2 linked regions of the Defluviitalea raffinosedens genome follow. The protein of the gene in region 2 interacts with the protein of the main gene of each other region in a pairwise test. Links are inferred from orthologs where the notes say so. Each region holds a gene or a part of one and is shown on either strand. Other genes may lie near its edges.

What was found.
Region 1: the proteins of nusG (region 2) and rho interact in binary tests that used the Escherichia coli proteins (3 or more experiments, as listed by UniProt). The link is inferred for Defluviitalea raffinosedens from one-to-one orthologs.

The regions. Positions count from the first base shown.
Region 1 is NZ_JAFBEP010000005.1:65,555-68,858, forward strand. What follows is about bases 336-3,304. They hold rho (transcription termination factor Rho), read right to left. Parts: upstream 2,523-3,304; coding sequence 1,149-2,522; downstream 336-1,148. Other genes in these bases: JOD07_RS05690 (DUF1385 domain-containing protein), read right to left, coding at 336-657; rpmE (50S ribosomal protein L31), read right to left, coding at 810-1,019; JOD07_RS05705 (LysM peptidoglycan-binding domain-containing protein), read right to left, coding at 2,541-3,263. In the rest of the region: more of JOD07_RS05690, read right to left, coding at 1-335. UniProt on the Escherichia coli protein: Facilitates transcription termination by a mechanism that involves Rho binding to the nascent RNA, activation of Rho's RNA-dependent ATPase activity, and release of the mRNA from the DNA template.
Region 2 is NZ_JAFBEP010000001.1:206,954-210,024, reverse strand. The notes cover bases 101-2,836. They hold nusG (transcription termination/antitermination protein NusG), read left to right. Parts: upstream 101-1,077; coding sequence 1,078-1,596; downstream 1,597-2,836. Other genes in these bases: rplA (50S ribosomal protein L1), read left to right, coding at 2,163-2,836; rplK (50S ribosomal protein L11), read left to right, coding at 1,672-2,097; secE (preprotein translocase subunit SecE), read left to right, coding at 883-1,065; rpmG (50S ribosomal protein L33), read left to right, coding at 697-846; JOD07_RS01045 (flagellar export chaperone FlgN), read left to right, coding at 101-553. In the rest of the region: flagellar export chaperone FliS, read left to right, coding at 1-58; more of JOD07_RS01045, read left to right, coding at 83-100; more of rplA, read left to right, coding at 2,837-2,858. UniProt on the Escherichia coli protein: Part of the processive rRNA transcription and antitermination complex (rrnTAC). The complex forms an RNA-chaperone ring around the RNA exit tunnel of RNA polymerase (RNAP).

The sequences.
Region 1 (3,304 bases), on a different replicon or contig from region 2:
ACTGACAAGCATTACGACAAGAAGAAAACTGGTTCCACAACTCTTATGCAGTCGGCTGTGTTTTTTTACGTTTTCAACGGTTAGCTCTTCTTCATGTTCCAGGCAGTTTATGGTTTTATGCTCTGCACCATGATATTGAAATACTCTTTGAATATCCTTCATCTGGGAAATCAAATAAATATAAATAAGAAAAATAGCAATTCTAATAGCACCTTCTAAGAGATTTTGAAGCCAAACATTGGTAATGAAATTCTTAAATAATCTGGATAAGAAAAGAGGTGTCACCATAAATAAAGCAATCCCCAATATAATGGATACAACAATTGAAAATCCTATCAAATAATCTTCTAATTTATCCCCAAGTTTTTTCTCTAGATACTCTTCAACCTTTGAAGGTTTGCTTTCCTCTTCCACTTCAAAAAATTCTGCAGAATACGCCAATGTTTTAATCCCTATCACCATAGAATCGATAAACACTGCAACACCTCTAAGAAGAGGAAGTTTAAATATAGCATACTTCGTCATAATAGCAGTAACTGGCTTTTTATCCATAACGATTTCCTGGTCCGGTTTTCTAACTGCCACAGTATAAGTTTTTGATCCTCTCATCATAACGCCTTCAATAACGGCCTGCCCGCCAACATTTGTACGCTTCAAATCCCTCACCCCCTGTCATATTGTTAACAAATTAACCCTTCTATTCATAACTTACAGAACTATCGCATTTTTGAACAAAAAACTTAATTCTTTCAAGCAGGATCAATTTTCCTTGTTTAAAAAAAAGGGTTGAGTGCAACCGCCTCAACCCCTTACTGTTCTTGCCCAATTCCATATCTTTTATTGAACTTATCAATACGACCTTTTGCCGCTGCTGCTTTTTGTTTCCCGGTATAGAAAGGATGACATTGGGAACAAACTTCTACACGTATTTCTTTCTTTACAGAACCTGTTTTAAAAGTATTTCCACAGTTACATACTACTGTAGCTTCTTCATAATTTGGATGAATATCTGCTTTCATTCTTTTCACCTCTTTCACACAATATCTGCTTTAGACTTTTATCCGTTTTATTTCTCTATATAATATCTCTATAGCGACAACATTCGTATTATAACATATACCTTCCATTGTTGCAAGGGTAGTTTTAATTTACAATTTTTTCTCAATAATACTGATAAACTCCTGATTATTTTTTGTATGCATAAGCGTATCAATAATACTTTCTGTTACATCAGTAGAAGTCATACGACTCATGGCTTTGCGTATTCCATAAACCACTTCCAGTTCGTTTTGGTTAAGAAGCAGTTCTTCTCTTCTGGTTCCTGACTTGTAAATATCAATAGCTGGAAAGATGCGTTTTTCTGAGAGCCTTCTGTCTAAAACCAATTCCATATTTCCTGTTCCCTTAAATTCTTCAAAGATCACTTCATCCATTTTACTTCCTGTTTCTACTAAAGCTGTTCCTAGAATCGTGAGACTACCGCCTTCCTTAATATTTCTTGCGGCTCCGAAGAATTTTTTAGGCATATGAAGTGCAGCAGGATCAAGACCTCCAGATAAAGTCCTGCCACTGGGAGGAATTGTAAGATTATAGGCCCTTGCCAAACGGGTAATGCTGTCTAATAAAATAATAAGATCTTTTTTCTGTTCTACCAGCCTTTTAGCCCTTTCCAATACCATCTCTGCAACCCTTTTGTGATGCTCTGGTTGTTCGTCGAAAGTTGAATAAACGACTTCAACATTTTCTCCTTGAATGGATTGCTTCATGTCAGTTACTTCTTCGGGTCTTTCATCTATGAGAAGTACAATCAGTCTGGCTTCCGGATGGTTTTTAGTGATTGCATTGGCAATCTTTTTTAAAAGCACTGTTTTCCCTGCTTTAGGAGGTGCTACAATCATTCCTCTCTGACCTTTTCCTATAGGCGCTATTAAATCAATAAGTCTCGTGGACAGCTCTAATTGGTCACATTCCAAACGAATTTTTTCTGTAGGGTAGATGGGTGTTAGATCTTCAAAATTGGGACGTTTGGCTGCAACATCAGGATGATCTCCATTAACTTCTTTTACATACAATAATGCGCTAAATTTTTCATTTTCTTTAGGAATACGTATATTTCCCTTCACCAAATCTCCTGTTTTTAAATTAAATCGTCGTATTTGAGAAGGAGAAACATAAATATCTTTAGTCCCCGGAAGATAGTTTTCAGAACGTAAAAAACCATATCCATCTGCCAGTACTTCCAATACGCCTTCTTCAACGATCCCACTGTCTAACTGTCCAATTCCCGTTGGAACTTTAATTGCATCCTGAGAATCTTCCTTATCTTCAATTCCTTTATCTGCAATTTCCTTGTCTTCGTTTTCTTTCACTTCATCCATCGAACGGACTTCATTCATTGAATGGATTTCATTTATTAATTCTATAAGTTCACTTTTTTTGTATTTTGAAACACTTTTTACTCCTAGTTCTTTTGCTATTTCCCTTAAGTCCGCAAGGGTCTTACTGCTCCAATCATTATCCATGTTTTACCACCTTTATGCTTACAGTTTTGGTATTTCTAATTTCATGCCTTTTATTAAATCATTTTCGCTTTTCAAATGATTATAATTCATGATCTTTTTGTAATACCGTCCATTGCCGTATAACTTTGTACTGATCTTCCATAAAGTATCTCCCTCTTGCACGGTATAATATGTAACCTGAGTAGTCTGTGCACTTGTGGTTTCACTTTTTTCATTGGTTTGGGAAGATTCAGTTTCAGAGGATTTAGAGGATACTTGGGAAATGATTAAAGACTGTTCCTGGATTTGAGACTTAAGTTCTTCTATTTCTGATTTCAGACGTAAATTTTCAGAGGATAGTTCTTGATTTTCTTTTTTTAAACTACTAATTTGGGTATTTAATTCTTCTATTTGTTGTTGACTTGCCTGGGCTAATTCAGTTTCTCTGCTATTAAATAAGGATTGTATCGAATTGAATGTCACCCACATTATTATAATGATTAATAAAGCGCCTGTTCCTAGCACTGCAATACGCATAATCTTTTTTTTCAAGCTATGTCTTTTCTTTTTTTTCCGCCTTGCCGTAAGGCTATAAAAGTTCTCCAATTCTTCTGCCGTGAGCCTGCGTTCCTGGTTAAGAGGATTCGTCTCCCTCAGCAAAGCATCCAATTCTTCTTTAATCCTTTTTTGCTCTTCGCGTTCAAAATAGTCCTGTTCTTCAAGCTCATAATCATTTTCAACATAATCTTTATCTTCCATCATTAGTACATCTCCTTGCTTTTAACTTTGGAATATAGTAAAAA
Region 2 (3,071 bases):
AGAATTAAGAGATACATGGAAGGAAGCTATGAAACTGGCAAAACATCAGTCTGTGTAATCACGTTTTTCTGGAGGCATTCAGATGACTTATAAAGAAGTCCAGGTGCAGTTAAAAATTTTGTTGGAAATACTGAATAAAAAAAAGAAACTGTTAGAGCAGATTTATACCATTACCGAAAATCAAGCATTAATCCTGGGGTCAAAAGAAAACAATATGGATTTGTTTGATCAGCTTAGTTGTGAAAAAAAACAGCAAATAGATCAAATTAATGATTTGGATAAACACTTTGATGATCTGTATAAAAAGATTTCGTATAATATTCAAAACAATGTTGAGGAATATAAGGACTTAATAAAAAGTTTGCAGGATCAAATTAAAATTATTACGGATATAGGCGTAAAAATCCAAATCCAGGAAGAAAAAAACAGCCAGCTTATTCAAATGAAGTATAAAAATATACGGGAAGAAATAAAAAGCATCACTAAGGGGAAAGTTCAGGCAGTTCAGGTGTATAAAAATATAGCTTCATTTACTGCAAGAAAAATCAAATAATTACCATTTGCAAATATGCACTGGCTTTTTTACTAAAGTCTTGACTTATTTGCCATACCATGATATATTATTGGAGTGGCAAAAGGTCTTTTTTTTATGCCTAAAAATATGGAACTCATTAGTAGTAAGTGGAGGTGGAAGTTGTGAGAGTAAAGATCACTTTGGCATGTACAGAGTGCAAACAAAGAAATTATAACACAACAAAAGAAAAAAGAAATCATCCTGACAGGATGGAAACCAAAAAGTATTGCAGATTCTGCAAAACTCATACTTTACACAAAGAAACCAAGTAGGAAGTACCAAAAGTACTTATAAAGGGAAGTGGAATGATGAAAGAACTCTTTCACCAGTTCAGAGGTGAGTTTAAGAAAATCATTTGGCCCAATCGAGAAGATCTAATCAAACAAACCACAGTAGTTATTGTTACTTCTTTATTGGTAGCAGCGGTTGTTTTTGTTATGGATTTTATTTACAGTAATGGATTCGACTTTATTATGAAAATTTTTGGATAAAAGGATGATTGTATGTCTGACGAGGCAAAATGGTATGTGGTCCATACCTATTCCGGATATGAGAACAAAGTTAAGGCGAATATTGAAAAAGTTATAGAAAACAGAGGTATGCATGACCTCATCCATGAAGTGATTGTACCGCTGCATGATGCAGTTGAAATCAAGAATGGAAAGAAAAAGACAGTTCAGCGAAAAATATTCCCGGGATACGTACTGGTGAAAATGTTGATGACAGATGACACATGGTATGTTGTGAGGAATACTAGAGGAGTAACCGGATTTGTAGGACCTGGTTCAAAACCTGTTCCTCTTTCAGAGGAAGAAATAAGAGGTATGGGCATTGAACTTCCAAAAGCAAAAATTGATATAGAAGTCGGAGATGCTGTAAAAGTCATAACAGGACCGTTTGAGAATTCAGTTGGTGTAATCCAGGAAATCCATGAACATAAACGAACGGCGATTGTGAGATTATCCATGTTTGGACGAGAAACACCAGTTGAACTTGATTTTACTCAGATTCAAAAGATGTAAACAAAGAGCATGCAAAAGCATGAGCAGTGGGAGGGAAATCCCCGCAAATACCACATTATATGGAGGTGCGCTTAAATGGCGAAAAAAGTTACTGGAATGATTAAATTGCAGATTCCTGCAGGAAAGGCAACACCAGCACCACCAGTTGGACCTGCATTAGGACAACATGGTGTAAATATTATGGGATTTTGTAAAGAATTCAATGAAAGAACAGCTCAACAAGCAGGATTAATAATCCCTGTTGTAATCACTGTTTATCAGGACAGAAGCTTTACATTTATCACAAAGACTCCACCGGCAACAGTATTGCTCAAGAAAGCATGTAAAATAGAGTCCGGTTCCGGAGTACCAAATAAGAATAAAGTTGCAACCATTTCCAAAGAAGAAATCAGAAAAATTGCTGAGCTTAAAATGCCAGATTTAAATGCTTCAACTATAGAAGCTGCTATGAGCATGATTGCAGGAACAGCAAGAAGTATGGGAATTGTAGTACAAGACTAATGAACTAAGTATTTAGAACAGTGGGAGGGCATTTGTCCCCGATAATACCACAAGGAGGTAATGAAATGAAAAGAGGAAAAAAATATATCGAAGCTGCGAAATTAATCGATCGTAGCACTCTTTATGAAGCAAGAGAAGCTATGGAATTGGTTCAAAAAGTAGCTATTGCGAAATTTGATGAAACAGTAGAAGCACATATTAAATTAGGTGTTGACTCAAGACACGCGGACCAACAAGTTCGTGGTGCAGTTGTTCTCCCTCATGGAACAGGTAAAACAGTACGTGTACTTGTATTTGCTAAAGGTGATAAAGCAAAGGAAGCAGAAGAAGCAGGAGCAGATTTTGTTGGAGGAGAAGAACTGGTTCCAAAAATCCAAAATGAAGGATGGCTGGAATTTGACGTTGTTGTTGCAACACCAGATATGATGGCTGTTGTTGGACGTCTTGGACGTGTTTTGGGACCAAAAGGCTTAATGCCAAACCCTAAAGCAGGAACCGTTACTATGGACGTTGCAAAAGCAATTGCAGATATTAAAGCCGGTAAAATTGAATACCGTTTAGATAAAACAAATATTATCCACGTACCTATTGGAAAAGTATCTTTTGGTACAGATAAATTACTCGATAACTTCCAAACACTTATGAGTGCAGTTATAAAAGCAAAACCGGCAGCTGCTAAAGGACAATACCTGAAGAGCATTGCCGTATCTTCCACTATGAGCCCTGGAATCAAAATCAATCCTTTGAAGATATCAGAATAATATTCTGGTACAAGCTTTTGGTAAAAATAGTTTATTGCAACAATGTGTTGACAAATACAGAAGAAATGGATATAATATCTTTTGTTGAATAAAACTGAAAACCTTGTGGCCGCAGACAGTAGGTGCCGTATGGCGTAAAGATTTTCTACCTACCGAGGTATAGAAGTTATAAATGATTTATGATCGTTATATATAACCTCTTTGTCTGCGGGC